Regions from separate parts of the Brevibacillus schisleri genome, predicted to be linked through region 1. Evidence: riboswitches for the same ligand, from Rfam matches in the RefSeq annotation. Region 1 holds a riboswitch; each other region holds the start of a gene.
What was found. Region 1 has a riboswitch for cyclic di-GMP ahead of ggt (gamma-glutamyltransferase). Riboswitches for the same ligand answer to the same signal wherever they lie in the genome.
Positions count from the first base shown of each region.

Region 1 (10,901 bases):
TGAATGTGTACGACAATATCGCCTATGGATTGAGAAACCGAGGAACGTCGAAAAAGGAATGTCAGGTGCTGGTAGAGGAGATCGCGGAAATCGTCGGGCTATCCGATTATCTCAAGCGCAAGCCATCTCAGCTCTCCGGAGGTCAAAGGCAACGTGTCGCACTCGCGCGGGCCATGGTGAAAAAGCCAAAGGTCTTCCTGATGGACGAACCCCTCTCCAATCTCGATGCGAAGCTGCGAAATCAGATGCGTGTGGAGTTGACGAGCCTGCACAAGCAGCTCGGCAGCACCTTCATCTACGTGACACATGATCAGGTAGAGGCGATGACTATGGGCGATCAGATCGTCGTCATGAATGACGGACACATTATGCAAGTAGCGAGCCCGATGGATTTGTATCAGGAGCCGGAAAATCTGTTTGTTGCCCAATTTATCGGTTCTCCGCCGATGAACATTGTTTCTGCGGAGGGCAAGAGTGAACACGTATGGGGATTCCGCCCGGAAAAAGCAGTGCTGTTGCCTGCTGCTGTCCCAGCCATCACGAGCGAAGAGATGTGGAACACACGCGGTCAGGTCGTATCCAGGGAAATTCTCGGCTCAGACACGCTCCTTCACGTGGAGACGGAAAAAGGCAGGGTCATCGTCAAAGCGGACTCGGAGGTAGCGATGCAGGTCGGCTCCTCGGTCACGGTTACTGTACCGTGGGAATACATCTATGTGTTTGAAAAAGGGAGCGGAAAACGAGTGGGTCGCATGAGTGGACGAGTGCCTGTATCGACACGCGCAGGAGGGGATAGCTGATGCGAAAAGCGGCAACTGTACAGGAGTTGCCGGGTGTAAGCCAGTCGAAAAAAGAAGTGCGTTCACAGGCATTTGCATGGTCTGACCTCGCATCCCGGCTGCGTCCGTACTTGTATCTGGCACCCGCATTGATTTGCTTTGCCCTGTTCTTCTTTTACCCGATTGGCTCGATCATTTATTTGAGCTTTCAGGACTGGTCATTGATCAATCTGGAGCAAATGGAATGGGTAGGCTTGCAAAACTATCAGGACTTGATGAAGGACGGAGATTTTCATCAAGTATTGGGAAATACCGCGGTCTTTACCATTGCGACAGTGGGGGTCGGCTTGACGCTATCTTTCTTGCTTGCCCTATGGCTGAACAAAAAGGCAAAGGTGTACGGCATTATTCAGGCGACTGTTTTCAGTCCTCACATCATTTCGCTGGTATCCGTCTCGATGCTGTGGATGTGGCTGATGGACCCGCAGTTTGGCCTCTTGAACGCAGGACTGGAAGCGGTCGGACTGCCTGCGTATACATGGCTGACTGATCCGAAAAGCTCCTTGCTGTCACTGATTATCGTCAGCATTTGGAAAGGTGTCGGCTATAACACGCTCATTTTCATTGCAGGCTTGCAAAGCATTCCGGGCGATATATACGAGGCAGCAGCGCTCGATCAATCGCCGTGGTGGCGGACGCTGAGACGGATTACGATACCGATGCTGTCACCGACGATTTTCTTTTTGCTCATTATCAATACGATCTCATCCTTCCAAGCGTTCGACACGATTGCCATTATGACACAGGGTGGTCCAATCAATAGTACGAACATGCTTGTCTACTACATTTACGAGCAAGGAATGGACTTCTACAATGGCGGGATTGCTTCGGCCGCCTCTGTCATTTTGCTGATACTGGTAGGGATTTTAACAGCTTTGCATTTCCTGGTGATGTCCAAGCGCGTGCATTATCGCTGATGAACTCATGAGAAAGGAGGAGGAGCATGTATCGAGTGGTTTTGGCTTCACGCAAGACCGTGGAATGGATTGGGCTTTTGGTTGTGGCTTTCCTGTTTGTGTTCCCGTTTCTGTGGATGGCATCGACGGCTTTCAAAACGATGCCGGAGGTCCGGCAATTTCCCCCGACGCTTTTGCCTGAGACGTGGGAGTGGAGCAACTTCGCTCAAGCGTGGGAATCAGGTCCGTTCCTTATGTTTACGTGGAACAGCATTCTGGTTGCAGTAGGGATTTTGATCCTGCAATTTTTGACGGCGGTGCCTGCGGCTTACGCTTTTGCACGCTACAAGTTTCCCGGTCGCAATCTGTTGTTTGGTCTTGTCTTGATTGTTTTGATGATTCCGGGACAAGTCATCTTTTTGCCGATCTACGTGCAATTGAGCGGCTGGGGACTCGTCAACACGCTGTGGTCGCTGATCCTGCCGTACGCAGCCAGTGCTTTCGGAATCTTCCTGCTCAGGCAAGCATTCATGCAGGTGCCCGATGAAGTGATCGAGGCAGCACGTCTGGATAACGCGTCCGAATGGAAAATCATGTGGACGATCATGGTGCCGATGGCGAAGCCAGTGCTGGTCACTTTCGGACTATTCAGCTTTATTTACCACTGGAACGACTATTTCTGGCCGCTGATTATGACCAACAGCGACGAGGTGCGCACCTTGCCGATCGGAATATCCAGCTTGCACATGTCCGACGGCGGAACCTTGTGGAACGTCATGATGGCGGGCAACATGATTCTCATTCTACCGATTCTCGTGATTTTCTTCGTGGCACAACGGCATATTATCAAAGCGTTCATCTATCAATCCAAATAATAAAAGAGAGCTCTTAGGGAGGAAATCAAAACATGTTTTCATTGAAAAAGACTGGAACGATTCTATGTGCATTGACTATCGGTTTGTCAGGAGTATTGGCTGGATGCGGATCATCTAGTAAAGAACAGTCTGCTAGTACAGGTAGCACTTCTCAGCCTGCAGCGTCTACAGCATCCAGTGGCCCTGTCCAAATTGATTTCTGGTATGCGTTGGGTGGCGTTCGTGGGAAAACCATCGAGGATATGGTCAAAAAATTCAATGAAACACATAAAGATATTATCGTCAAGCCAGCCTACCAAGGGGCGTATCAAGAGAACCACTCCAAAGTACTGGCATCTGTAGCAGCGGGCAACAATCCGGATGTCACGATGGTCGAGATCGCTTCGATCGCGGCATTTGCGGATGCAAAGGTTTTGGAAGATTTGACACCTTACTCCCAAGGGGATGAAAAGAAGTACATTCCAGGTCTCATGAAAAACTCTTATTGGAATGACAAACTGTACGCAGTACCATTTAACCGCTCCACTCCACTGCTGTACATCAACCGCGATATGTTAAAAGAAGCAGGACTTGATTCGAACGGTCCGAAAACATGGGATGAGTTGGTCAGCTTCTCGCAAAAGCTGAGCAAAAAAGAAGGAGACAAAATTACCCGGTACGGCTTCTCGACACCTGTTGATATCTGGTTCTACGAAGCGCTTGTTTTCCAAGGCGGGGGCAACATTCTGAGTGAGAACGGCAAAGAGCTGACGATCAACAACGAAGCAGGAAAAGCACCACTTGAGCTCTGGTCCAAAATGGTGAAGGAAGGCATCATGAAAAACCCTCCAGGAGAAAATTACAATGCGTGGGATGTAGCGGAGCAAGACTTCTTGAATCAAAAAGTAGGCATGATTTTTACATCGACAGGCTCCTTGACGGAATTGAAGAAAAATGCCAAATTTGACATGGGTGCAGCCTTCCTTCCGGCCAATAAAAACTTTGGTACGCCAACGGGCGGTGCGAATCTTGTGATGCTGGCGAAGTCGACCGATGCAGAGAAAAAAGCAGCGTGGGAGTTCATGAAGTGGATGACCGATACTGAGCAGACAGTTCCGTGGTCAATTGCTTCCGGTTATATGCCTGTCACGACAGAAGCAATTGATTCGGCTGAAATGAAGGCATTCTATGAAAAAGATCCAAACTTCAAGGTCGCGGTAGATCAGCTCCAATACGGCTATCCTCGTCCAATGGCTCCAGGCTACAAAGAATTGCAGGATGTGATTCAAAAAGAACTGCAGCGTGCGATGCTTGGTCAAGCGACTGTAGATGAAGCGATGCAGACGGCGACGGAAAAAGGCAGCAAGCTTTTGAAAAAATAATAGAAACAAAATGATAGAGGAGCTGGCGAAATGAACATTTGTATGGCACATCGCGGGTGGTCAGGCAAAGCCCCGGAGAATACAATGACAGCGATTCGACTGGCTTTGGCAGAGCCAGCTATCAAAGCAATGGAAATTGATGTTCAATTGACGCGTGACGGTGTTCCGGTGCTGATTCATGACTTTACGCTGGAGCGCACGACCAATGGCCGCGGTCTGGTCATGGATCATACCTTGGCAGAGCTGCGTGAGCTGGATGCAGGGAGCTGGTTTGGCGACAAGTTTGCGGGCGAGCGAATCCCTACACTAGAGGAAGTGCTGATTGCAGTAAAAGGTCGCTGCATGTTAAATATCGAGTTGAAAGCAACAAGTGACATGTACCCGGGTATCGCGGAAAAGGTGCTCGCGCTTGTAGAAAAGCATGGAATGAAGCAAGAGGTGTGCCTGACTTCATTTGACCACGATTTGATTCGTCACGTTCGCACGCTCGATCAAGAAGTGCAGACAGGCCTGATTGTATATGGTCGCCCTGTACTCATGCTGGAACAGATGGAGGCAGCAGGTGCTACGATCCTCTCCATGGGTTATCCGTTCCTGAATAGAGAGCTAGCAGTAGCTGCTATTGAAAAAGGTTTCAAAGTCATCGCGTGGACGCTGGATGATCCGAAGCATATCCGCGAAGTTATTTCGTGGCATCCTCAGGTTCAAATTTGCACGAACCATCCTGACCGGATGTGGGAGTTTGTGTAAGCACAAGCAGGAAAGAGCCGCCGAGCAATTTGCAAGGCGGCATTCTTTTTTGTTGTTGGACTAAATTTTGAATTTGCTTACATGAGATTGCAGTTCTTCGGCTATTCTTGCCAAAGAAGTAGATGATGAACTGACTTCTTCCATAGCTGCCAGCTGTTCTTCTGTGGCGGCCGATACGCTTTGTGTTCCGTCAGCAGAATTCTCCGCTACTTCTTCAATGACACTAACCAACTCTACCACCTGTTTGGTGCCAAAAGACATTTGCTCAGAATAAGCCTTTACTTCTTGAATTTGGCTTGCCACCTGCGTGACAGCATCTTGGATCTGTTCGAAGGACTTGCCTGCATTGTTAACGACCGTAAGTCCAGTGGCGACCTCTTTGGTGCCTTGTTCCATCGAAAGGACAGCCTGGTTTGATTCGAGCTGAATCGTCGTAATCAACAGTTTAATCTGTTGAGCGGATTCCGCGGACTGCTCAGCCAATTTACGCACTTCGTCTGCTACAACGGCGAAACCGCGCCCCTGTTCACCAGCTCTCGCCGCTTCAATCGCTGCGTTTAGCGCTAACAGATTTGTTTGTTCAGCTATGGCGGTGATGACTTGAACGATTTGTCCGATTTCCTGCGAGCTGTTTCCTAATCGTTTGACGATATCGGCAATGTTGCCAACAGTGTTCTCGATCGATTGCATCTGGCTGATAACGACTTGAAGGGCCTGATTGCCTTCCACTGCAATTTGGGAAGCGCCCAAAGCTGATTCGGCAGCTTGCTGTGCATTCGTGGCAACCTGCTGAGCTCCTGTCGATACGCCTTGAATTGCGGTGACACTTTCCTCTACACTCTTCACTTGTTTTTCCGCACCGTAAGCTACTTCCTGAATCGTTATGGCGATTTGCTCGGTAGCCTTGCTCGTATGGTCAGCGTTGACCGACAATTCCTCTGCGGAAGAAGCAAGATCTGAAGCTGTATCATTCACTTGTTGAATAATCGTTCGCAGGTTGAGCACCATTGTGTTTACTGATTGGGATAACTGTCCAACCTCATCCTTGGTTCGAATTTGCAAGGGTTGTACAGTCAGTTCACCCTCGGAAATGCGGTTAGCCACGGAGGCAACTGCCGCAATAGGGCGTGAGATTTGCCGGGAAACAGCGTAGGCGATTGCGGTCACGACAGCAACTACAACGATGACAATGATCCTGACCATGGTGGTAACGGATGAAACCGCAGACGTTATAGATTCAACAGGGATATGCAGATATAAACCAAAGTTGGTCTTGGGAATGGGGGAGTAGGTGACAACGTATTCCTTGCCATTGTCCGAGTAGCTGTATGAGCCCTTTTCTGTTTTTCCTGATTGAAGGATTTCCATTAATGGCTGCGGCAGAGCGGATTCCGCAAGCGGTTTTCCGATCAGATCCTGGGTAGGGTGGTACTGAATTTGGTTCTTGTTATCAACGAGAATTGGATAACCATCGTTGCCTACTTTCAAATCTTTGAGAAAGGTAGCTGTGAAGTCATCTACATTGACGAGCCCGGTCAAGACACCAAGCTTCTCGTTGTTTTTCCCTTTTACAGGGGAAGCGACGATGATAGAGCGATTGCCGGTTGTCTTCGCAATAAGAACATCGGAGAAGCTGGGCTTGTCCTGCATACCGTCTTTGAAGAATTGGCGCTCGCCAAGATTGATTCCAACGCTTTTGGGGAACGTATCAGCCGTTACTTTTCCATCGCTTGCGATAAACGTATTTCCGTCATACAGCTTCATTTCCTCGGTAAACTTGCGAATAAATTCATTTTTTGCTGCTGCATCATCGGATTGAATATCCGAGGTGCGGGCTAAAATTTGAATTTCTGTCATACGCCGGTCCAGATATTGATCCATCGCTATGGCTGTACTGGAAGTAAGGTCAACATAGGATGATTTTTGTTTATCAATCAGAATGGATGAAAAGCTGTTCGTGATAAACAAAGAAACGGCAGTAAGTGGAATGACAGCCACGATGAGAAACCAAAAAATCATTTTGTTCCTGAGTTTGTTGAACAAAAACATAGGTTTGTCCACTCCTAATCCGTGAATGCGAAATAGAAACAGTCAGACTGCTGAGTCATCTCAGCAGTCTGACAAAATATTAATAGCCCATTGCTGCGCCTTCACCGCGAGGGTCAGCACCGCCAAATTTTACATTGGTTTGCGGATCAATCAGGATTGCGCCAGACTGTCCCATCGCATCGGTATAGGCTGCTTCCAGCTTTTCGACTGGATGCCCACGTTTAATGAGCTCGTCCAGGACTTCTTGAGGGATGCGGCTTTCCACCTTGAGATTGTTGGAAGCAGATCCCCAGTTGCGTCCATGCAGCCATCTTGGCGCTTCGATTGCGTCTTGCACGCTGAAGCCAAAGTCGACGATGCGTGTGACGAGAGCGGCTTGCGTTTGTGGCTGTCCTTCTCCCCCTTGTGTTCCGTAAAGAAGATAAGGCTTGTCCCCTTTAAAGAGCATAGCTGGGTTAATGGTGTGGAAGGTGCGTTTTCCTGGTTCCAAGTGATTGATGTGTTTGGAATCCAGAGAGAAATAGCTTCCGCGGTTTTGCAAAAGGACACCCGTATCTTTCGCTACGATGCCGGAACCCCAGTCAAAGTAGTGACTCTGAATGATGGACACGGCATTTCCATCTTTGTCGACGATCCCGAACCAGGTTGTATCGCCTTTTGGATCAAGCGGTTCTACAGATTTGGCTGCTTGCTTCATATCAATGCGCGCTGCTAAATCTTTCCCGTGCTGCTTGGACAACAGCTCATCCACAGGGATATCCGCAAAGGCAGGGTCAGTCAGCCATTTGTCGCGGTCAGCAAAAGCCTGTTTGGTAGCTTCCACAATCGTGTGGTAGTAATCGGGTGTTCCTTCACCCATGCTTTTGAGGTCAAAGTTGTTCAAAACATTAAGAATAGAGAGTGATGCCATGCCTTGGGAGTTAGGCGGAACGTTATACGCTTTGTAACCGCGGTAGTCTACCGTAATGGGATCTGCCCAAGTGGAGGTATGCTTCTCAAAATCTTTCAACGTGAGCAATCCGCCGTTGGCTTTCATGTCTGCTACGATTTTTTTAGCAACTTCTCCTTTATAAAAACCGTCAGCGCCTTTTTTCGCAATGATTCGCAAAGTATTGGCAAGATCCTTTTGTTTGAGAATTTCGCCTGCTGCATAAGGATCGCCGTTGGGCTTCAGGAATGTTTTGCGGAAGCCATCAAAACGTTGAAGATTCTTCAAGTCATTGTCAGTTGGATCTGTCGCATATTTTGTCCAATATACTTGATTGGGGGAGACGGGATATCCGTTCTCGGCGTAGCCAATGGCAGGCTCCAGCAGTCTGTTCCATTGAAGCTTATTATTGCCCATGCTTTTATGGGCGTAGTTGTACGCTTCCCACCAGCCGGAGACGACACCAGGGACAGTGTTTGCTGATTCATAACCGCGGGACGGGATTTTTTCGTAGCCTTTACCTTTGTAATAGTCGATGGTTGCCTTTTCGCCTGCGCGACCACTGCCGTTCAGCGCCTTCAGCTCTTTTGTTTTGGCATTGTAGATAAGCCAGAAGTTATCTCCGCCAATGGTTGTGTAATGAGGATAGACAACAGCTAAGGTGGAAGCGGCTGTAATAGCAGCATCTACTGCATTTCCACCGTCTTCCAATGTTTTCAGGGCCGCAGCCGTAGCCAGATAGTGAGGAGTCGTCACCATTGCGTTCGGTGACATCGATGTTGGACGGTTAGCAGCTTGTGCTCCAGAGAATGTTGTTACCCCGATGACAGCAGTCAGCGCGACGGTCGAGAGTTTCTTCCAGAATGACATTCCTATGAAACCTCCTTCATGATGAAAAGAATAATGATTCATTAAACCGGCTATCCGCTGTTGCCTCACCTCCTTTAAAAGTTAAAAATACACAAACATACAAAAGTAGACAAAAATAGACATTATGAGCGCAAAAAAAAGACCAATGATATAGGATCATTGGTCGCGTCCTACATCAATACTTCGGTAGCTGGCAAGCGTGTCCGCTGTTGCGGAGGTAGCCCCTGTAGCTTTGCGTCGCCGGATTTCCCCGGGTATGCCGTTTCGATATCAATGGGTGAAGCATAAATTGACACATATACTGATTCGATCGTTGTGGGAAAATGTTCCTAAAACTCCGTTTGCCAATAATATAGACTATTTACCATTTGTGGTAAATAAGAAAAATATTTTAATCCGGAAAAATAGTTAGGAATGCTATGTATTTTTCGAAAGATATTCACACACCTCCTGGGGCAAAGCTGCTTATGATGATAAAAAGGCACATTTGCCAAGGAGTGAAACAAAGACCATGATGCATCCCGATACGGAATTGCGCTATATCAACGATGAGATCGGGTACGGTGTGTTTGCGACAAGGTTTATCCCAAAAGGAACGATTGTATGGGCACAGGATGATTTGGACCAAGTATTGGACCCTGCATTTGTGGAAAGACTTGACTCATTACGAAAACAGGACGTACAAAAATATTCGTTTAAGAACCAGTTCGGAAAGTACATTCTTTGTTGGGATAAGGCAAGGTACGTAAACCACAGCTTTCATGCGAATTGTGTGCCGACCATGTATGATATGGAATTGGCTGCACGGGATGTTTTTCCGGGCGAAGAGCTGACTGATGATTATGGAACGTTAAATTTGGATGAACCTTTTGAGTGTTTGCCCGAGTCCGACACGGACCGCTCCCGTGTAATGCCCGATGATTTGCTTCGGTATTACCCGCAGTGGGATCGGATTGCAGCGGAAGCATTCCAACGGTTCAATCATGTTGAACAGCCTTTGCTGCATCTGATTCCCCCGAAGCATCTCGAAACGATTCGTGGGATCACGGAGCAGCGCTTAGCCATTGATTCTGTCATTCACCTGTATTGCAGGTCACAATGGCAAACGGGGCAGCAATGGGAGACGTGAGCGGGTCGGTCAACGACCCGATTTTGTTGAACTCTGGGTAGAGAATCAGTATTATGGAATGTAAAGGTGAAGTGAAAGGTTGATTTCATTGGAAAACAAGGTAGCGGCATCCAATTTTATCCGCAATATCATGATTGATGACTTGCAAGAGGGCAAAGTAAAGGAAATCATTACCCGCTTTCCCCCAGAACCGAACGGGTATCTCCATATTGGACATGCAAAAGCGATCTGCCTCAACTTTGAGTTGGCACGAGAATTCTCCGGCAAGGCCAACCTTCGTTTTGACGATACCAACCCGGTGAAGGAAGACATCGAATACGTAGAGGCTATCAAAAGGGACGTTCAATGGCTTGGCTTCGAGTGGGACGGGCTGTTTTTTGCATCTGATTACTTTGAAGAGATGTATAACCGTGCGGTGCTGTTGATTAAAAAAGGTCTGGCTTACGTAGACGATCTGTCTCCAGAAGACATGCGTAAAATGCGTGGAACATGGACAGAGCCAGGCACAGATAGTCCGTTCCGCAGCCGGTCTGTGGAGGAAAACCTGGACCTGTTTGCACGTATGCGCCAAGGGGAATTCAAGGACGGGGAAAAGGTGCTGCGTGCGAAAATCGATATGGCTTCGCAGAACTTCAACATGCGTGATCCGGTTCTGTATCGAATCTCCCATGCAACGCATCACAACACGGGCGACAAATGGTGTATTTATCCGATGTACGACTTCGCTCATCCGTTGGAGGATGCCATTGAGGGCGTGACACACTCCTTGTGCTCGCTGGAATTCGAAGATCATCGCCCGTTGTACGACTGGGTAGTCCGCGAGTGCGAAATGGAGAAGGTACCACACCAGTACGAATTTGCTCGCTTGAACCTGACGAACACTGTGATGAGTAAACGCAAGCTGAAACAGCTAGTCGATGAGAATGTGGTAGACGGCTGGGATGACCCGCGCATGCCAACCATCGCAGGTTTCCGTCGTCGCGGCTATACACCGGAAGCGATTCGTACATTCGCTCGTGAAGTAGGGGTAGCGCGCGCGAACAGCACCGTTGACGAGAAAATGCTGGAGTATTTCATCCGTGAGGACCTGAAGCTGAAGGCACCACGTACGATGGCTGTATTGAATCCGTTGAAGGTCGTCATCACGAACTATCCGGAAGGACAAGTCGAGATGCTTGAAGCGGAGATCAATCCAGAGAACCCA
Region 1 covers NZ_JBVNDM010000001.1:6,261,705-6,272,605, reverse strand. Annotated here, with positions in the region: gene ACUUHJ_RS29710 (ABC transporter ATP-binding protein) at 1-800, shown strand, start outside; gene ACUUHJ_RS29705 (carbohydrate ABC transporter permease) at 800-1,756, shown strand; gene ACUUHJ_RS29700 (carbohydrate ABC transporter permease) at 1,783-2,610, shown strand; gene ACUUHJ_RS29695 (ABC transporter substrate-binding protein) at 2,643-3,971, shown strand; gene ACUUHJ_RS29690 (glycerophosphodiester phosphodiesterase) at 4,002-4,721, shown strand; gene ACUUHJ_RS29685 (methyl-accepting chemotaxis protein) at 4,782-6,770, opposite strand; gene ggt (gamma-glutamyltransferase) at 6,850-8,568, opposite strand; cyclic di-GMP riboswitch class I at 8,751-8,839, opposite strand; gene ACUUHJ_RS29675 (SET domain-containing protein) at 9,080-9,697, shown strand; gene ACUUHJ_RS29670 (glutamine--tRNA ligase/YqeY domain fusion protein) at 9,777-10,901, shown strand, end outside.

Region 2 (10,901 bases), 5.1 Mb from region 1:
CTTGTTGGTTGTCTGCCATTTGCTAAAGCCGAGTACCTGCGCCGCTTCGTACTGTCCTTTGTCGATCGACAGTAGTCCTCCACGAAAAATCTCCGCGAAATACGCTGCGTAATTCAGCACGAAACCGACACATGCAGCGACGAACCGATCCATCACCAAATAATCTCCCACTACGGGCAAGAGAGGCAGCCCGAAGCAAATAAACAACAGCTGCAATAAGAGAGGCGTCCCACGCATCACATACACATACGTATGCGCGAGCCAGGCCAGCGCCTTATTACTGCTCTTTGCCAGTAAGGTGATCAGAAAACCTAATGGAATCGAAAGCAGAATGGCGATGAGAAACAACAGCACCGTCATCTGCGCCCCTTCTAGCATGGGCTTCGTAATGGAGAGAATGTAGTCTACGCTCATCTTGGTATGCTCCTAATCCTGAAAATAAAAGCGTGGCTTCGCCAATCATGCGGCGAAGCCATCGCTGTTCTCTTATTTCAATACACGATTTTCGCCGAACCATTTTTCCGATATTTTTGCAGCTGTACCATCCTGATTCATTGCATCCAGTGCTTTTTGCAGCTCTTTTTGCAATGCCTCGTTGCCTTTTTTGACGCCAATTCCATATTCCTCAGGAGACAGCGATTCTTCTAATTGCTTAAATGCTCCCGGCTCTTTTGCCATATAGTAATCGGCCACAATCTGGTCGATGACGACTGCTTCTACACGACCGATCTTCAAATCACTCAGTGCCAGTACGTTATCAGGGAACTCGGTAATCGATTTGACCTGATTTTTGATATCACTCGCATTAATCGCGTCAGCTGCGGAAGACAGCTTTTGCAAACCAATTGCTTTACCGGCCAAGTCTGACAGCTTGGTCAAGTTGCTATTTGCCGCCGTGACCACTACTTGTGCGTTTTTCAGATAAGGCTTGGTAAAGAGAACCTTCCCTTTTCTCTCGTCTGTAATCGTATATCCATTCCAGATCAAGTCAATACGACCACTGTTTAGTTCAGACTCTTTTGCACTCCAGTCGATTGTTTGAAACTCAACTTGTTTTCCCATTTTTTCGCCAGCTGCACGTGCATAATCAATATCAAAACCGACTAGCTCATTTTTCTCATCCCGGAAACCCATTGGTGCAAACTTATCATCAATTCCTATAATCAGCTTATTTGCGTCAGCGCCAGTTTTTGCGCTGGAACAGCCCACTACCAACGAAACCACCGCACCCAACAACAATGACATCCATGCTATTTTCTTCATCGTGATGATCCCCCTCGTTTCCCTACTCTATATTTTACTCTGATAAAGTGGTAATACGTTAACAAGGTATCATGATAGCACATTAGCAAAGAATAGTCGATACTTTAGTAAACAAAAGCACCTTAGAAATATACGCCAAATAATTGAGAAAAATGCCAAACTAGCAGCGCTTCCTCCAACATGAAAAAGCCCTCCGCATTCAATGGAGAGCTTTTTCGTGTTGGAGCTATACACCCGTTTCCTATCTTTACGCCTGATTGCACACTTTGATATATGAAACATTTCTTACGTTGATGACAACATCATCATACTGGAGCCATCCGTTGTTTTGATTAGCGACCATTTGAATGATCTCTTCCGGTTCCGTGGATTCGATGCTAATCGTTTCACCGCCTCCGGAAAAGTAGAATTGAATCACTTTTGCTTCCTTCATAATATCTCCTCCTATTCCTTCTAGTTATCGGATGGTTGGAAAATTTTTGTTACGGGTGATTTTTATGTATACTTTTGTTGCAACCTATTCCGTTTTGAATGTCTACCATCTCTGTGAAAAGGGGTTTGTTGAAAATGCCGGATTCGGTACACACGAGAAAAGGAGCAAGTAAAACCTCGCTCATCCCTGAAAATGTATTAGCACTCCTTCATGCTGGAGAATTAGAAAGCGTCAATTTGACTGAATGGCAGGCTGTTGATCATATTCATCTGTTACAAAGCGTTCTGCCTCATGTTCAACTGGGTGCGCATGTCTCCCCACTTGTTGATCAATTAGAAGAAACGGGATCTCGAAGCGGAATGAAAGCGATCCGTCTGATTGGACAAGAACTACTTGCGATCTTACACAAATCGGGTGAACCCACAGCTATGTCTCCCGTTTTCCTATCGTTAGCCAACCACAAGTCAGACAGTGTCCGTTGCTGGAGTACCTATATCATCGGCCTGGATAACAGCTTATCTCTCGAAGAAAAACTAAGGCAAATAAGAAAATTCGCGGCCGATCAACATTTTGGAGTGAGAGAGCTCGCATGGATGGCGATTCGAGATTCTCTCGTGCATGATCTGGACCATTCCATTCAACTCCTAAGCGAATGGGTACTTGATACCGACGAAAATATTCGCCGATTTGCGGTAGAAGCCACACGCCCACGAGGGGTCTGGTGTAAGCATATAGACGCATTGAGGAATGAGCCTGCTCGCTGCCTGCCTTTACTCACGCCAGTGAAGTCAGATGCCTCTAAATATGTTCAAGATTCTGTAGGGAATTGGTTGAACGATGCCAGTAAATCACAACCAGACTGGGTGACGCAGCTTTGTGACGAGTGGCTAAGAATCTCGGATACAAAAGAAACGAAAAGAATTGTTACCAAAGCGAAAAGAACAATCATGAAGACCCAAACCGAACAAAAATGATGAACCGAATCACATATTTATCCCAATTTTATTTGTTGAATTCATTATCCGAGGAAAGTTTGCACTTAATCGATCAATTAACCTCCTTAACCTCTTTCCCCAAAAATACGTGTATTCAAACACCAGAAACTTTTTCAGAGGGCTTCTACTTCATCAAACAGGGGAAAGTACGTTTATACAAAGTAAACCGGGATGGTCGGCAGTTCACATTCGATATCCTCGGAGATGGCAATGTGTTTGGAGAAGTGGATCTCCTGTCATTAGGTACACGGGAGATGTATATAGAAACCATCGAAGCCTGCCTCATTTGTAAAATGAGCAAAGCAAAATTTGAGAGCTACATAATTGAACATCCACAACTAATGATGAAGATCATGAAGATCATTAGCGATAGAATGGTTTCGATCAGCCAAGCAGCCGAAAATCTTGCCCTTCTCCCTTTACAAGATCGCATTATTTACACGTTAGTAAGGCTTGCCGACCAATTTGGTACTCCTTACAGTTCTGCGTTTCAAAAAATTGAGTTACCTCTTTCCCATCAAGAGCTCGCCAATTTTGTCGGGGCATCCCGGGAAGCTGTGACGGTAGCATTACGTGCTTTAGCAAGAGAAGAACTGATTCAAACAGGTTTTAAAACCATTTCCATTCATCGGGATAACATTTTAAAGAAGATGTAATCCAGTTTACATCTTTCCCTCCAAAAGAAAGATATCGTGAAGCTATGACTTCTACTATTCTTTCGAAAAAGAGGAGAACGACATATGGATAAACCACATTTTCAGAGCCTGCGCGAAGAGCTAGATTTTACAACCATTCAAATAGCTGGCTTCCTCACTCGTGAAGTAACAGATGCATTTACAAGATCAATCGAGGAGCTGCGGACCTCTGGACACGCAAAGGGCTTGCCGATTGGTTCGATTGCGCCTGATTTCATGTTGTTCGACCACACTGGCAAGACCATTACCTTGTCGGAAGAAATCGTAAAAGGTCCCATCGTCCTCACATTTTTCCGTGGCTCCTGGTGCCCCTACTGCAATTTGGAGCTGCAAGCATACCAAAAACAGATCGATACGATTACCTCTCTGGGTGCCCAATTGTTTGCCATTAGTCCACAATCTCCTGCACACTCTCTGACTATGCAAGAGAAAAACGGATTGAGCTTTCCCGTGTTATGCGATACCAATAATCAGGTAGCAGAAAAATATAAACTCAGTTTCAGACTGCCCGATTATTTACAGGATACCTATCGATCATTGGATATTGATCTCGAGCATTTTAATCGTGACGATTCTTGGACGCTCCCCATTCCTGCTACTTATATCCTCGACAACCAGGGCGTAATCCGATTAGCATGCTTAGATCCAGATTACAAAGCGCGAATGGAGCCTACCGAAGTTTTAGACATTCTGCGTACCCTAACCTAATGCCTATGAATGAAGGACCAGTTGATATCACAACTGGTTTTTTGTTCGTCTATGATTTATGAACAATTAGTTTCTTTACCCTACCAAAACTTGACAAGGTTATATCTTTTGTCTTATATTTTGCATGATTATGTCTAGCAAAATTCGACATAGTTTTACAAGTTTTTCTAATAAATGCAAAAGGCAAAGTCATCGAAAGGTGGCGACGCAAAACCACGGGTCTACAGTCTTTGACCATGATAGCCGGGTTGCCATCATCTTGGAACAAATTTTTTGATGTTGGTAGCTTCGGTTGTTCCATTTCGATGGAACGGCCTTTTTTTGTGTTTCGTTTTTTGAAAGGGGGATGAAAGCACTTTTATTTTTGCAACAGAATGGAAAAACATAACTTTTGGGACGTCAAACATACACAACACGGTAATCAGAAAACGATGGAGTGGAGAAGTTATGTACAAACAAGTAGAAACCGTACAAGAGTTAGCTAAATTTCATGAAATCAAAGAAACAGTATGGACAAGCATGGGCTTCCAGATGGAGTACGCGAAAGAAGGCTCCGCACAATTCCTCCTACTTGCCGATGATGGTGAAGCAGGTGGAACATTTGAAATGACGCCCTTTTCCAAATCAAGTGCTTATATGAAAACACTATTTCAGGATGTTGTTACAGAAGATATGAAAGTAATGGAGGTAGACAGTCTCGCTGTTTTGCCGAAATACCGTGGACAACTAGGGCAAAAAGGAATTTGCTTGATGATAGATTACGCTGAAAAGTATGGCTATACCCACGCAATCGGGGTAGCAGATCCAACTTTTTTTAAATTTATTAACACGAAGTATCAAGTAAAGGCGATTCAGACCAAAGATATCGTCTTTTACAAAGGGGCCGATGCCATTCCGACCCTCTTTCATCTAAAAGATGTCTATGACAATAAGCACGATCCGAAATATTCCTGGTACAATTCGTCGTCGTCCAATCAAGTAAAAGTCGAGGTAGGTGGGTAACATGGATAACATTGATTTATTGAGAAGAAGAAACAATTGGGTCGTAATCGTATTCGCAAGTATTATTACGGTTGTTCAGGTCTTAAACCTCTTTCTAGGCGTACCGTATACATTTGTTCTCACAGTACTGGGTATTTTGTATGGCGTGCTGGCACCTTTTACGTACATATCCAATCGCCCGAACTTCCGTGAAAAAGCAGCGCCTTTCATGAAGTTTTTCAACTTCGCTGTAATCGGAATCTTCATGTTCATCATTGTTGGACTGGACCCGCATATGATCAATATCATGACCATTATGTTCTTTGTAGCAGTCATGGGGATTTATCAAGACCGACTCATCAATATTTTGACCATTGTATCGACATTAGGCATTGTCTCTTACTATTTCCTGACACAGAGAGAATTGATTTTCCATTCGACAAGCAATCTTGACCTGATGTACTTCCTGCTCACCTTCTGCTTCGTTTCTATCACGAGCATGATGCATGCTGTATTCAATAACAAACTGCAAGAGGAAAGTGAGCAACAAAAGCAAGAAGCGATTGCCTCGAAGGAATCGTTGCAACGTGTTCTCGATCAGATCAATGAATCTCTCACCTCTGTGCAAGACTATCAAGAGAATTTGAACAAGGTAACAGATGGTGTAAATGTTCGCGCTGTCGAAACCGTCGCTTCCCTGCAAGACATTATGGAGTCCTTTACGATCCAGACCAGCAATACGGACGAGCTGCGTCGGGAAATGAGCTCGACGAATCTGCAAGTTGAGGACATGACCCGCTCTGTTACAGAGATGCATGAGTACGTAGAATCGACCAAAGAAGCCACTAGCGAGAGTGGAAAACGCATTGGCAACATCGGCAATGACTTTGAACGATTCATCACGGACATCCAAGGTACGAACCAGCTGATTCAAGAGCTCAATAAAGAAACCGAATCGATTGGGAAAATCATTCAAACTATTTCCGAGATTTCTGCACAAACCAATCTGTTGGCGCTCAATGCCACGATTGAAGCGTCTCGGGCAGGCGAACACGGCCGAGGATTTGCTGTCGTAGCAGATGAAGTACGCAAGCTGGCTGAATCCTCCAAGCTATCCTCCGAGTCGATCTCGAGCCTGCTCATGACCATTCGTGAAAAAATGAAGCTCGTATCGGATATGATTTCCGAGTCACAGACGTCTTTTGAGAAAAATAGCGAGGGCATCCTCGAAGTACAAGAAATGTTCACCAATGTAGACAACTACATGCAAAACTTTGCAGATAAAACGAAGAACCTGCAAGAGTTCATCGTCCATGTTCACAGCATGATTCAGGAAGTTGGCGCAAAAGTAGAAGTCAACGCCGATATTACCGACAAGAACAAAGAGAGCCTGGAAGAAGTGCTTGTTCTCGTTTCTGAGCAAAAAGACGAAGTCGTTAAGGTTTCTGGCGGCTTTGAGAAAATCGAACAGCAAATGCGTGGTCTCCATATGTAGCCTTCCTGCAACCGCCTTTTTACGGGCGGTTGTTTTCTTTTTTCATTTTGTAACTAAATGGGTATATAATAAGAATATTCTGATATTATATCGATAACTTGAAAGGAGGCACATCATTGATGGATGCACGAATCGAAACCAAAACGATTCAGACCGATCGATTACTCGTTTCCTACCTAACAGCAGGCGTACCGGAAGGAGATCCGCTTCTCCTCATTCACGGCAATGCGTCAGCTAACTTATTCTGGGATGATACCATTGCGGCTCTATGTGACCAGTACTGTGTATATGCACCTGATATGCGAGGCTATGGGGCAAGTGAAGCATTGCCCATTGATGCGACACGTGGTTTGCGAGACTGGTCGGATGACCTTCATTCGTTTATTCGGGCATTGGACTTGCCAACACCTGTCCATCTTGCCGGCTGGTCGTTGGGTGGCGGGATCGCGATGCAGTTTGCCATCGATCACCCACAGGAAGTCCGATCTCTGATTCTCATCGCCCCTATGTCCCCTTACGGCTTTGGTGGAACCAAGGATATAGCTGGCACCCCGTGCTACAGCAGCTTCTCGGGCTCAGGTGGGGGAGCCGTCAACCCCGAGCTGGTCAAAAGGATTGCAACCAAGGATATGGGCAATGAATCTCCCTCCAGTCCTCGCAATGTCATGAATCAGCTTTATTTCAAGCCCCCATTCCAAGTTGGCCCAGAGCAGGAAGAGCGTTATGTGAGCGCCATACTCTCTACGAGAATAGGAGAGGATTTTTACCCCGGTACCTTTGAATACGTAAACGATTGGCCCGGCGTTGCTCCGGGAACGACAGGGATTACGAATGCGATTTCTCCCAAATACGTAAATTTGTCCGGGATTGTCCAGATGGAGCCGAAGTGTCCGATTTTATGGATTCGCGGTGCAGATGATGCCATTATCTCGGATCAGTCGCTTGCTGATTTCGGTACGCTGGGCAAGCGTGGCTATGTCCCCGGCTGGCCGGGGGAAGACGAATATCCCCCTCAGCCGATGGTCTCCCAAATTCGTGACGTGCTTGAACAATATCAGCGCGCTGGTGGTTCCTATCAGGAGATTGTCATGGAAAATGTGGGGCACGCTCCACATATCGAGAAAGCAGAGGAGTTTATCGAGCTCATTCGAAAAACCGTCAGGGCATGACTCTGACGGTTTTATTGGGCTATTTCGGCGTTTCTTTCTCCACTTTCGATACCTTCAAGTTAAATTCTCTTTCCTGCTCCTCAATAATCGCTCGATCCTCTGCATTATCTCTCACTACTTTTTGTGTCAAAATCGATCCAACTGCTACCAGAAGCATACATGCGATATAATACCCCTTTTCGTGCAGCTGAAGACCCGTCGCATTGTATAAACCGATGGAAAATAGCAGTACACCTGCGCCCAATGTAAAGTATGCCAAGAAAGTGAAGGCTCCCGTGTTGCGCATCCGATGCTTTTGTGGATACATAGTAACACCCCTCACATTTTGTTCATCCGACTCATACAAACAAATACAAGTCAACCGGACGATTTCTCGCCCGGTTGCTTCCATGGACTACCTCACAGCTTCTTTCTTGCCAAAGAAAGTACGCAATGCCTTGTATACCTCGCCCTTTTCCCGAATGACACAATGCATGAATTTCGGCTCCTTGATGTGGCGATACGCTGACATAAGAGTGCTGTGCCTATTATACTGATTCACTTCCCCATAGCCGAACATGTTGCATCTCTCCATGAGCTCTTTTACCAGCTTTACGCAACGTTCATTGTCAGACGTGAGGTTGTCGCCATCGGAAAAATGGAACGGGTAAATGTTGTACTGCGATGTCGGGTAGCGGCTATCGATGATCTCCAACGCTTTTTTGTAAGCAGAGGAGCAGATCGTCCCCCCGCTCTCCCCTTTCGAGAAAAAGGTGTCCTCCGTCACTTCCTTCGCATCCGTATGATGGGCAATGAAGACGATCTCGACCTTTTCATACTTGGTGCGCAGAAAACGTACCATCCAGAAGAAAAAGCTGCGGGCGATATACTTTTCAAACACACCCATACTACCCGACGTATCCATCATCGCAATAATGACAGCATTGGAATGAGGCTTGATGATCTCTTCCCACGTCTTGAAGCGCAGATCATCATCGGTGATCCCAAGCTCCATATCACTGTAGCCTGCCAGCGCATTTCGGCGAATGGCCGCAATCAGCGTACGTTTTTTATCAATGTTACCCATCAAGCCCTTTTTCCTGACATCATTGAACCGGGTCTCTTCCACGACGATTTGTTCCTCGTCTTTTTGTTGAAGGTTCGGTAGCTCCAGCTCTGCGAAAAGCATCTCCTGCAATTCTTCTACGCTGATTTCAGCCTCATAGTAGTCTACACCTGGCTGATCGCCCGCTCCCTGCCCCTTTCCTGGCCCTTGCTCCGGATCGCCGTCACGGGCTACGACATCGCCTACCTTACTGTTTCCTTTACCTTGACCGCCATGTTTTCCCTTTTGGAAGTTAAAACGCAATCGGTATTCATCCAGGGAGCGAATAGGGATCTTAATGACTTCCCGACCATTCGACATGATGATGTTTTCTTCACTGACGAGATCGGGCAGATTTTTTTTGATCGCTTCTTTCACTTTTTCCTGGTGTCGATTTTGGTCCTGGTACCCTTTGCGGTGCAGCGACCAGTCTTCCCGGGAGACAATGAACGATGATTCATCTTTCATGCCGTCTCCTCCTAGCAACTGGCGCAATCTGCGCCGAATATGATTATGACGTTCCCCTCATGTCGCCAACGTTCTGTCATCTGTTCAACAGGCTTCCCACGTAGCGCAGTAGCTCATTTGCGCAAACCGGGCAATATTGATGCTCTTCGATAAGACGCTTGGTAACCTCATTAATTTTCTTGAGCTGATGCTCATCCGGTGTTTTGTTCGAGGTCGTAATCTTGACGACATCCTTCAGATCGGCAAACAGCTTCTTCTCGATAGCTTCCCGCAGACGATCATGCGTGCTGTAGTCAAAACGCTTCCCTTTACGTGCATAGGCCGAGATACGGATGAGAATTTCTTCACGGAAGGCCCGCTTGGCATTTTCCGAGATGCCGATTTGCTCCTCGATGGAACGCATCAGGCGCTCATCTGGATCCATCTCCTCACCGGTAACGGGATCACGAATTTTATTCATGTTGCAATAAGCTTCCACATTGTCCAAATAGTTATCCATGAGCGTTTTTGCCGACTCTTCATAGCTGTAGACAAACGCCTTCTGCACTTCTTTTTTCGCCAGCTCGTCGTATTCCTTGCGCGCGATCGAGATGAAGTTCATATACCTCTCCCGCTGCTCCTTGGTGATGGACGGATGCTGGTCAAAGCCTTCTTTTAACGCCCGAAGAATATCAAGCGCATTGATGCACTCCGTGTCGCGACGGATCAGTGCACTGGAGATACGGTTGATGACATAACGCGGATCAATACCGGACATTCCTTCATCGGCATGCTCGTTACGCAGCTCTTCCAGATCGGCTCCCTTGAAGCCTTCCACCGATTCACCGTCATACAGCCGCATCTTTTTCAGCAGATCGGCCCCTTGTTTTTTCGATTCTTTCAAGCGGGTCATAATGGAAAAGACTGCTGCTGACCGGAGCGCATGCGGTGCAATATGCACATGCCCCAAGTCGGATTGCTTAATTAATTTCGCGTATATTTTTTCTTCGTCACTGACACGCAGATTATACGGCATCGGCATGACGATAATCCGAGATTGCAGTGCCTCATTTTTCTTATTCCCAATAAAAGCCTTGTACTCCGATTCGTTCGTATGCGCAACAATCAGCTCATCTGCAGAAATGAGGGCAAAACGACCTGCCTTGAAGTTTCCTTCCTGTGTCAGCGACAGGAGATGCCACAAAAATTTCTCGTCGCATTTCAGCATTTCCTGGAATTCCATCAATCCTCGATTGGCTTTGTTTAGCTCCCCATCAAAACGATACGCACGAGGGTCAGACTCAGAGCCGTACTTCGTAATCGTCGAAAAGTCGATACTCCCCGTCAAATCGGCAATATCCTGTGACTTCGGATCAGAAGGGCTAAATGTACCGATCCCGACACGATTGGCTTCGGAAAACAAAATCCGGCGAACTGGGAAATCCTCGATGCACCCTCCGAATTCGGACTCCAGCCTCATCCGGTTATAGGGCGTTAATTCTCCTTCAATCTTGATGCCCAGCTCTTCTTCTACCTCTGGACGCAGCTCGTGCGGGATAAGATGAAGAGGCTCTTCGTGCATGGGGCAACCATCAAGTGCAAAGATCGCTCCGGCTTCCGTCCTGGAGTAC
Region 2 covers NZ_JBVNDM010000001.1:1,192,569-1,203,469, reverse strand. Annotated here, with positions in the region: gene ACUUHJ_RS06170 (amino acid ABC transporter permease) at 1-414, opposite strand, end outside; gene ACUUHJ_RS06165 (amino acid ABC transporter substrate-binding protein) at 487-1,263, opposite strand; gene ACUUHJ_RS06160 (hypothetical protein) at 1,511-1,696, opposite strand; gene ACUUHJ_RS06155 (DNA alkylation repair protein) at 1,831-2,670, shown strand; gene ACUUHJ_RS06150 (Crp/Fnr family transcriptional regulator) at 2,670-3,347, shown strand; gene ACUUHJ_RS06145 (peroxiredoxin-like family protein) at 3,432-4,094, shown strand; cyclic di-GMP riboswitch class I at 4,267-4,350, shown strand; gene ACUUHJ_RS06140 (GNAT family N-acetyltransferase) at 4,542-5,096, shown strand; gene ACUUHJ_RS06135 (methyl-accepting chemotaxis protein) at 5,098-6,570, shown strand; gene ACUUHJ_RS06130 (alpha/beta fold hydrolase) at 6,690-7,739, shown strand; gene ACUUHJ_RS06125 (YiaA/YiaB family inner membrane protein) at 7,759-8,046, opposite strand; gene yhbH (sporulation protein YhbH) at 8,134-9,291, opposite strand; gene ACUUHJ_RS06115 (PrkA family serine protein kinase) at 9,368-10,901, opposite strand, start outside.
Region 2: it holds a riboswitch for cyclic di-GMP, as region 1 does, so the genes downstream of both, ACUUHJ_RS06140 (GNAT family N-acetyltransferase) here and ggt (gamma-glutamyltransferase) in region 1, are expected to answer to the same signal.

Region 3 (10,901 bases), 250 kb from region 1:
ATGTCGTGCAAAAGACCACCAACATAAATTTCCTCTACTTGTGTAGCAGACAAACCAATATCCTTGGCAATTTCTCTTCCCCAGTAAGCCACTCGTTGGGAATGACCACTCGTGTAACGATCACGCGCATCAATAGAAGCTGCCATGGCAGTCAAAAACTTGTGGTTGAATGTTTTGACTTCTTCCACTTTTTGTTGGAGTTTATTCATACTGTCGTAATATTGATGGAATACAAAACTAATCGTGATAAAAGCAGCCATCATCGGAACTAATGTGAATAATCCATAAGTCTCAAACAGTCGAGATCCCATTCCCGCCATTACCATTAGTAAAAGGTATGTCAGCGTGGTTCCCTTTGCCATTTTCTGAACCGTTGTAAACCAATTCGTTTTAAAAAAGTAGGAAATCCCTAACCCACAAAGGACTATATTGATAAACCAATACGATACCGCTAAGAGTAAATCCGTTAACATCGTGGAAGCTGGGATATTGTCTATAGAGTTTTTGAAGAGATCGACAAACCAAATAGTTAGCACCAGCTGTCCAATGTTTGCCAAGGCCTTTAACGGGTTGGACCTGATTAGAAATGCCAGTATCAACGTTTCAACAACGGCCGACCAAACCCCTACCCAGGCTCCAAAAAGGAGAATGCCGGATAAAATAACTGCATTGTTTAGTGTCAATATGGTGTTCAACGTCCGTATGGGAGCGAACGTAGAAAAGATGGTGAGTAATGTATACGCAAACAAAACTCCCCAATGCTCTCTTGGCTCCCAATCAGACAACGAATCATAAAAAATCACTAACGCCGCTAGTGGAAAAATCCATGTCACCACTATTTTTTTCATTGTTGATCCAAACTCAACTTTTCGTTGCATAGTTTTTTCCTTCTCGGAGTTGTAATAGTGAGATTGGCTTATTCATTAAGCGTTGTACTAATAAAAATGCACCTAGCATAATAAAAATATCGCCTATGCTGATAACCCTTGGAATAATCGAAGGCATGTAAATAACATCTGTTAAAAACGGCAAATTTGTACTCTCACTCAAAATGCTGTGTTTAAAATTCGTCCCATTGATAACCGGAGTAAGATCGTAAGGCAACTTTTTCGCCTGTTCCAAATCAATCGGCATTCTTCCGTTGTTCGTCCAAATCGCCAATGAATTTAAAAACCAGCCCATCATAAAGATGCGTATGTCCTCAAATTGGCGATTAAATAAGAGAAAGACTAGTATAAATACATAGGAGATTGATACGAATATACCCCCTGCCGGAGGATAGAGCGCTGAAAGAGCTTGTAGAACTATACTAATAAAGAGAAGAGAAAGTTTATGAAACTTCGGAAACTCTTTAATCCTTCCACCTCTTAATAGAGCAACTACAAACGATAAACCGATTACATCAAGTAGCATAAAGGTATTCCTCCAAAATATTAGAGAAAAACACCACTCTTGTTACAAGCGGTGTTTTATTTGCATCCAATATTACCCAATGTTGTAGTTTGCAGAAGTAGCTGCTACGATTGCTACCACCATCATAATTGCCGCGAACCATTTTTTCATTTTCTTTTCCCCTCCTTCAAGCATAGTGGAGAAAGCTGGCTTCGCTACTGTCCGTGATGCAGAGGCCAAGCGACCAAGTACAGCCCCTGCTCCCCTTTCCTTTTCCATTAAGAAAAAGGGTGGATTCGCTACTGGCTCCATACGGACCAAGCGACCAGATACAGTCCGTACTTCTTCGCTTCTTTCCTACCTTTATTTTACACATAAGTGACAAAATTCGGCAATCATAGATTCATAGTCTATTCGATTTAATTGAAGATAGTTCTATTTAACTAGAACTATGTTCACACCAGCGCCGCCAAGATCGCTTTTTGTGCGTGCAATCTATTTTCAGCCTGATCAAAAATGACAGAGCGCGATCCGTCGATGACCCCGGTTGTCACTTCCTCCCCACGATGTGCTGGCAAGCAGTGCAAGAAGAGATAATCACGGTCTGCCGCTGCTACCAATTTTTCGTTCACTTGATAGTCGGCAAATGCTTTCAATCGCACCTCATTTTCTTCTTCAAAACCCATACTAGTCCAAACGTCCGTGTATACAGCATCTGCCCCCATGACAGCCTCTATCGGATCAGTGGTCACCATCATTTTCCCACCGCTTTGTTTCGCGTACCCTGTAGCTTTTGCGACAATGGTTGTATCCATTTCGTATCCAACCGGAGTCGCCACCCGCACGTCGAGGCCTAGCAAAGCTGCGCCCAGCACCAGTGAGTTCGCCACATTATTGCCGTCTCCTACATAGGCGAGCTTGATTCCTTTCAGCTTGCCCTTATGCTCCCAGATCGTCAGTAGATCAGCCAAAGCCTGACAAGGATGGTACAGATCGGTCAAACCATTGATAATGGGGATCGACGCATGCAGAGCAAGCTCTTCTACATAGGAGTGGGAAAAGGTGCGAATCATGATGGCATCCACGTACCGAGAGAGAACTTTTGCTGTGTCACTGATCGGCTCCCCGCGTCCGAGCTGTAGCTCTTTTCCGCTCATGAACATCCCCAGGCCGCCCAACTGGTGCATCCCTACTTCAAAGGAGACGCGCGTGCGGGTCGAAGCCTTGTCAAAGATCATTCCCAACGTCTTGCCTTGCAAAGGCTGAAATGGCTGACCCAGCTTTTGCAATTGCTTAACGTGAGCAGACAGATGAAGCAGCTCCATCAATTCTTCCCCGTTGAATTCATCGACGCGCAGAAAGTCTTTTCCTTTATGCTTTTGTAACGGCAAGTTTTGAAAGTGTTCCAATATCTTCACTGGCTGCATGCGAGCCACCTCTTTTCTTCAAAATAGACTTCACGTATAACTCGAACGTATCGACAGCGGAGAACAATGGCACACCTTGTTGTACCATCCTGCTTCGCAGGGCAAATCCTGTCCGGCCCTGACGATTGCCTTTCGTCGCAGTAACGAGAGCGAAGGCCGCTTCTTCCTTTTGCAACAGCTCGATCCACGCCGCTTCATCTGCCACGATATGCTTCACGACAATTTCTTTGGCTGCCAGCCACTCAGCCGTTCCCGGAGTCGCCGCCAGTTTCGCTCCGTCAGCGTGGAGTCGTCCGAGCAGCTCTCTTACTACTTCCTGCTTATCTCCATCTGCCAGAGAAATCATGACCAACTGACCTTTTTGCCAGTCACCGTACAAATTATCCTTGAAAGCAAAGGCTTTGCCTGCTGCCTCTTCGAAAGAATACCCCAAGCCGAGAACTTCGCCCGTCGATTTCATCTCTGGACCTAGTACCGGGTCTACACCGTTCAGCTTGATCGTGGAGAAAACCGGTGCCTTGACGACTGCAAACGGAATCTCTGGCAAAAGCCCTGTACCGTAGCCCATCTCCGAAAGCTTTTCACCCAATTGTGCGCGAACCGCCAGTTGAACCATCGGGATGCCAGTCACTTTGCTTGTAATCGGTACGGTCCGTGATGCCCTAGGATTTACCTCCAGTACATAAACCGTTTCGCCATCAATGACGAACTGGATATTGATTAACCCGACTGCTTCCATTTCCTTCGCGATTGCTTCGGTATAGCTCGCAATTTTGTGCTTGATGTTATCCGTCAGATGAGGAGCTGGGAACAAGGCTACACTGTCGCCTGAGTGGATGCCCGCTCTCTCCACATGCTGGAAAATGCCTGGGATGATAACAGTTTGTCCGTCGCATACCGCGTCTACTTCTGCTTCCTTGCCTGGAACGTATTTATCCACGAGGAGCGGGAAAAACATGCTCATTTCCGGATGGTTCAACCAGTCGTGAAGGGTAGCTTGCAGCTCGTCGATATTGTGGACAACGACCATACCTTGCCCGCCGATGACGTACGAAGGTCGCATCAAAACAGGGAAGCCGATTTCCTCCGCTATCGCGGTTGCATCCTCCAAGGACGATACTCCTTTACCGGGGATATGCGGAATGTCCAGCTTGCGTAGCATGGTGTAGAACAGCTCGCGGTCCTCCGCGCGTTCGATTGCGGTAAGCGACGTACCCATTACTTTCAGCCCCGCGTTCTCCAGCTTGGCTGCCAAATTGATCGCGGTTTGACCACCGAACTGAACCATGACGCCCTCAACCTGTTCGCGTTCTGCGATATGCAGCACGTCTTCTACGTGAAGCGGTTCAAAATAAAGATGGTCGGCAGTTTCATAGTCAGTGCTGACCGTCTCTGGGTTGTTGTTCACAACGACTGCCGCAATACCGCTGGCCTGAAGTGCTTTGGCTGCATGCACAGAGCAGTAGTCAAATTCGATTCCCTGACCAATGCGTATAGGACCTGAGCCAAGTACCAGAACTTTGCGGCTAGACAGTGACTCGACCTCATCTATTCCTTGCCAATCCGAATAGTAGTAAGGGGTTTGGGCATCAAATTCTGCCGCACAAGTGTCCACGATTTTATAAGTAGGCGTAATGCCTGATTCTTGACGAAGTGATTTGATTTCAGCAGGTGTAGCACCAACCAGTGTAGCGATGGTTTCATCGGCAAACCCGCGACGTTTTGCTTCCAACAACAGCTCTGGGGTCAATGTTTTGCCGTCGTGGCAAGACAGCTCTACTTCCAAGTCCACGATTTTACGCAAGCTCCGCAAGAAAAACGGATCGACACCAGTCAGATTGTGCAGCTCACTTTCTGTAAAGCCTTTGCGAATCGCCTCGGCAAAAACAAACAGTCTGATATCCGTTGCGCCCTGCAAGGATTGGGCAAGCTCCTCACGCGTCCATGATGCCAGCTCTGGTCGAGTCAAATGTGTGCACCCCTGTTCCAGAGAACGAACTGCCTTCAAAAGTCCTGCTTCCAGATTGCGGGCGATCGACATGACCTCGCCAGTCGCTTTCATTTGCGTCCCCAACTTGCGGTCTGCCAGCGGGAATTTGTCAAACGGGAAGCGTGGGATTTTGACAACGATGTAGTCCAACGCTGGTTCAAAGCTAGCGTACGTGTAGCCCGTGATTGGATTAAGTACCTCATCCAGCCCGTAGCCCAATGCGAGCTTGGCTGCGATCCGCGCGATTGGATAGCCTGTTGCTTTGGACGCCAACGCACTGGATCGACTGACACGAGGATTTACTTCGATCAGCACATACCGATCAGAATGCGGATCGAGCGCAAATTGAATATTGCAACCGCCAACTACCCCAAGCGAACGAATCACTTTCGTTGATACGCTGCGCAGCATTTGGTACTGACGATCTGTCAGCGTCTGCGAAGGCGCAACGACAATACTGTCTCCCGTATGAATACCTACCGGGTCCAAATTTTCCATATTGCACACGATTATGCAGGTATCATTTGCGTCCCGCATGACCTCGTATTCGATTTCCTTCCAGCCTTTTACACTGCGCTCAATCAGTACCTGACCGATTGGGCTAGCTGCAATCCCACCGGCTGCAACCTTTCGCAAGGACACTTCATCCCCCGCGATCCCTCCACCTGCTCCTCCGAGCGTATAAGCAGGACGGACAATCACTGGATAGCCGATAGTGTTCGCAAACTCGATTGCTGCCTCTACAGATTCGACTGTATCGCTCTCTGGAACAGGCTCTCCGATTTGTTGCATCAATTGCTTGAACAGCTCACGGTCTTCCCCGTTTTGAATGGCAGCCAGCGGCGTACCCAGCAGCTCCACGCTATACTTTTCCAGCACGCCCGCTTCTGCCAGCGAAACAGCAAGATTAAGTCCCGTTTGGCCGCCTAATGTAGGCAAGAGACCATCGGGACGCTCTTTTGCGATAATAGCTGTCACAGATTCCACCGTGAGCGGCTCCAGATATACTTTGTCCGCTACTTGTTCATCTGTCATGATCGTTGCCGGATTGTTATTCACCAGCACGACCTGCACGCCAGCTTCTTTTAGGGAAAGGCAAGCCTGTGCGCCTGCATAATCAAACTCCGCTGCCTGCCCGATGACGATCGGGCCAGAACCAATGACCAATACTTTATGAATGTGTGGCAATTTAGGCATATCTCTTCGCTCCTACTACGCGCATCGACTGCAAGAATTGGTGGAAAATGTGGGATGTATCACTGGGACCCGGATGTGCCTCCGGATGGAACTGCACACTGAAAACAGGCAAACTAACGTGACGCATTCCTTCGACTGAACCGTCATTGACATTGCGGTAGGAAACCGTTAATTGACGTTTATCCAAAGACTCTTCCTTGACCACATACCCGTGATTTTGTGAACTCATATATACTTTGCCAGTCATCAGATCCTTGACCGGATGGTTGCTACCGCGGTGACCATATGCGAGCTTTTCTGTCTTGCCGCCGTACATTAGCGCCAACACTTGATGCCCCAAACAAATACCTAATGTCGGGTACTGCTCCACAGCTTTGCGCCATTCGCTGCAATACGCAAGCAAGTGCTCCGGATCGCCAGGCCCATTGGAAAACAACAAGCCGTCTGGTGCGAGAGCATTGATTTGAGCAAAACTCGTATCAAAAGGAACGACCGTAACACGGCAGCCTTGCTGGAGAAGGGCATCCAAAATCGATTGCTTCATGCCGAGGTCAATCAAGACAACATGCTCCCCTGCTCCGGGATAACGCTCCACCTGTTGTCTGGATACGTTGGCAACTAATGATTTCTTCGCGTGCTTGTAGCGCAGTGACACCACTTCCTCTACCTGCATAGGCTGATCGGAAATGACACCGAATACGGTACCGTCTTGACGGACGCGCTTGGTAATCGTTCGCGTATCAATCCCCGCAAGGATCGGAAATCCAAATGCTTCTGCGGCTTGGTCCAAAGTCATGTTTGATTCGTAATGGCTTGGCTCCGTGCATAGCTCGCTGACAATCATCCCTGTCAATGCTGGCTTGCCTGCTTCATAATCCTTTTCGTTGATCCCGTAGTTTCCGATTAAGGGATACGTGAAGGTAACGATTTGCCCTGCAAAAGAAGGGTCGGTCATCACCTCTTGGTATCCCGTCATTCCTGTATGAAAAACCACTTCTCCGAATCCGTTAATGGGTGCGCCATACAGCTTTCCTGTAAAAACCTCGCCGCTCTCCAGCGTTAAATACCCTGTTCCTAACGATTGTTTCTCTCTATCCATCTATGAAGCCACTCCTCTCCAATGGGCGCCGGGCTGATCGCTCTTACCGAAAATTTATGCAACCTTTTGTATTAATATACATTTTTGATTATAAAAATGCAACGAGTTTTTTGACCACTTCCACTCGTTGCATTCTTTGCTTTTTCATCTAAACATGCGACAGTGCCTCGCTTAGTACAGTAATGGCCTGCTTTACTTCCTCGTCGGTCGTTACAAACGAAGGCAAGAGTCTCACTACTTGTGGGCCAGCTATCAGCAGAATGACTCCTTTTTCCCGTGCATACGCAACCGGCTCACCAGCAGGAATCGTTAGCTCCACACCGAGAAGCAGCCCTTTTCCCCGAACCGTAACCACTTTGTCTGGATGCTCCGCCTTGAGCTTCTCCAGCTCTTTGATCAATACGTCATGGATATGGGCTACCCGCTCCAAAATCTGCTCCTCTTCCATCGTCGTAAGCGTCGCGATCCCAGCAGTTGCTGCCAATGGATTCCCGCCAAAAGTAGTACCATGCGCACCCGGAGCAAACGCTTCTGCTACTTCCTTGGTCGCGACGACTGCTCCAATCGGGAAACCACTTCCCAAGCCTTTTGCCAATGAAATCGCATCTGGCTTCACGTCATAGTGCTGGAAGGCAAACCACGTACCCGTGCGGCCAATCCCAGTCTGTATCTCGTCGATTAACAGGAGCAATCCGTGGGCATCACACAATTCACGCAGCGCCTTCACCCACGCCTCTTCTGCCGGATGCACGCCGCCCTCTCCTTGTACCAGCTCCAGCATGATCGCGCATGTCTTGTCTGTAATGGCTGACTTGACGGCATCAAGGTCGTTGTAAGGAACGGTGACAAATCCTTGCGGCAGTGGTGCGAAGCCGTCCTTCACCTTTTCCTGCCCAGTAGCTGTCAGGGTGGCCAATGTCCGCCCATGAAAAGACTGTTCGAAGCTGATGATTTCGTAGCGATCGGTCCCTTTTATTTTTTGTGCATAGCGGCGAGCGAGCTTGATCAAGCCCTCATTCGCCTCTGCTCCACTGTTGCAGAAAAAAGCCTGATCCAGTCCAGACAGACGACTCAGCTTTTCCGCCAAAATCTCTTGCTGAGGAACATGCACCAAATTCGAGCAATGCCACAACGTATCGAGCTGTTCGTGTAGCTTTGCCGTTACTTTTGGCGGGACATGCCCTAACGAGGTCACGGCAATTCCCGAGGTAAAATCGAGATATTGCCTGCCTTGATCATCCCATACCTGGTTTCCTTGTCCTTTTACCAAACTGATTGGCCATCTCGCATAGTTATTCATGAGATGCACAGGCGCTGTTGTTGTATGCATATTCATTGCCCTCCTCATCCTAAGCGTAATTGACATTCATACGGACTGTTGTCCCAACTGCCTGCCCCGCACAAACACCGAGCAGATCTTCAGCGGTTCCCCGGCAGATGACAACCTGCTCCACGCCTTGTCCGAGAGCGTCGAGAGCTGCCTGAACCTTCGGAATCATTCCGCCAGTAATAATTTCTTCCCGAATCATTTCCTGTATCTCTTCTGCACTTGTGGCTGGCACTACTGCCTTGGTTCCGTCTGGCTGTGGTTGCATGATGCCCGGAACGTCTGTCACCATGATCAGTTTTTCGGCGCTAAGTGCTGCTGCAATCGCTCCTGCGGCTACATCAGCATTGACGTTATATGTCTCTGTGCCATCTTCACTAACGGAAAGGGGAGCGATCACCGGGACGTAGCCCTGATCAAGAATCGCTTTTGGAATGGTCGTATCAGCCTTCTTGATTTCTCCTACCCACCCGAGTGGCTTCGGCGTTTTTGTTGCCAAAAGGGTCTGACCATCGATTCCGCTAACTCCCCAAGCCTTGGCTCCTGCCTGCGTCAGTCTTTTTACCAGCGCCTTGTTGATACTGCCGCATAAGACCATCTCTACAACACGCAGCGTGTCCTCGCAGGTAACACGCAGCCCATCGACAAATTGCGGAGTGATCTGAACTCGATCGAGCATACTGTTAATGGCAGGTCCGCCCCCATGGACGATGACGATCTCTTGTCCTTGCGCCTGCAGTCCGGCAATCGCCTGGAAGAAGGAGTCAGGCAATTGATCCATGGTGCTTCCGCCACATTTGATCACGACAATTCCTTGCATCTGCTCTCCTCCTCTACGGGTACACAGGTACGAGCGGCAAGCCCGTTTTCTCAGGCAAATCAAACATGACATTCATGTTTTGTACAGCTTGCCCGGCTGCGCCCTTCATCATGTTATCGATTACCGACAGCAAGATAACACGCTTCGTGCGCTGATCAACATGAATGGCGATATCGCAGTAATTGGAGCCATAAACTTCTTTCGTATGTGGGTGACTGCCTGCGGGACGTACACGCACAAAAGGCTTATCCGCATAAGTAGCTTCATATAGCTCCTGGATTTGCGCTTGAGTGACATCAGCCGTTAGCTGTCCGTAAGCCGTGACTAAAATCCCGCGCGTCATCGGCACCAGATGCGGCGTAAATTGAACAAGCGTCTCTTCCCCGCTCTGTTTTTGCAGCTCCTGTTCAATCTCCGGTGTATGCTGATGACTCGCAACTTTATAAGCATGAATACTTTCATTAATCTCGCTGTAATGAACCCCTAGCGATACTCCACGTCCAGCGCCGGACACACCTGATTTGGCATCGACGATCCAACTGTTAGACTGTACCCAGCCTGTCTTCATCAGCGGAAGCAAGGCGAGGAGCGTAGCAGTGGGATAGCAGCCAGGATTCGCTATGAGACTGGCACCCGCCACTTGCTCTTGATTCCACTCGGTTAAACCGTAAACCGCTTCATCTATCCATTGGGACGGGGCCGGCTCATGTCTGTACCACGTTTTGTAGACCGCACCATTTTCGAGACGAAAATCCCCGGATAAATCAATAACCTTCACGCCTTTTTCGACCAACTTGGGGGACAGCGTGCTACTTACCCCCGCAGGTGTAGCAAGGAAGATCAAATCGTTCACACCGCTCATGCTGTCTGCATCAATTGGTGACAATGTAGGCAACCCGAGCCCAGTTGCATGTGGAAACGATTTTTCCAAGCTATCTCCTTCAGATGAACTTGAATATAAATTGGCAATCTCAACATGCGGATGCCCAGCCAAAAGACGGATCAACTCCGCGCCACCATACCCCGTTGCTCCAACAATCCCGACCCGAACCATGCTCTCTCCCCTTTATTCCTATCTGTATTTTTATACATGAATAATAATAAAAATCCATATAGAATACAACAGAAAAACTTTTTTACGTCCAAAGAAAAAGCGCCCGATTGCTCGAGCGCTGGTTTTTTGCCCTGTTTACTTTTTGTCCGCTAACCATGCAGCGATGTTTTCTGCATCTTTTCCTTTGACGAGCCCCGGAGGCATTGCTCCTTTTCCTTTTTCCAAAATGGCCAGGATCTGTTCCTTGTTCAACTCGCTACCGATCTTTTGCAAGTTCGGTCCAACTGCCCCTTCCAACGTCTGTCCGTGGCAGCCTGAACAAGTATTTTTGAACGTGGATTCTGCAGTTGCTGCATCATAACTGCCGGATGGCGTCGTCGAAGGTGCTGGTGTTTCTGTCGCCGGTTTTTCACCTGCCGGCGTTTCTGTCGCAGGTTGTTGTGCTGGTTGTTGTGCTGGCGGCTGTGTTTGCTTGCTGGTACCACAGGCACTTAGCGAGAATGCGAGTACAGCCGCTGTCAAAACGAGTGGAATACGTTTCAAGGCTGTTCCCTCCTTTATTCGGATTTCTTCGCTAAGTATGCCTCCAACTACC
Region 3 covers NZ_JBVNDM010000001.1:6,006,939-6,017,839, forward strand. Annotated here, with positions in the region: gene ACUUHJ_RS28460 (HD-GYP domain-containing protein) at 1-878, opposite strand, end outside; gene ACUUHJ_RS28465 (DUF5317 domain-containing protein) at 862-1,413, opposite strand; gene ACUUHJ_RS28470 (hypothetical protein) at 1,486-1,704, opposite strand; cyclic di-GMP riboswitch class II at 1,672-1,752, opposite strand; gene argF (ornithine carbamoyltransferase) at 1,848-2,819, opposite strand; gene carB (carbamoyl-phosphate synthase (glutamine-hydrolyzing) large subunit) at 2,764-6,006, opposite strand; gene ACUUHJ_RS28485 (carbamoyl phosphate synthase small subunit) at 5,999-7,105, opposite strand; gene ACUUHJ_RS28490 (aspartate aminotransferase family protein) at 7,254-8,435, opposite strand; gene argB (acetylglutamate kinase) at 8,455-9,252, opposite strand; gene argC (N-acetyl-gamma-glutamyl-phosphate reductase) at 9,266-10,306, opposite strand; gene ACUUHJ_RS28505 (c-type cytochrome) at 10,442-10,849, opposite strand.
Region 3: it holds a riboswitch for cyclic di-GMP, as region 1 does, so the genes downstream of both, ACUUHJ_RS28470 (hypothetical protein) here and ggt (gamma-glutamyltransferase) in region 1, are expected to answer to the same signal.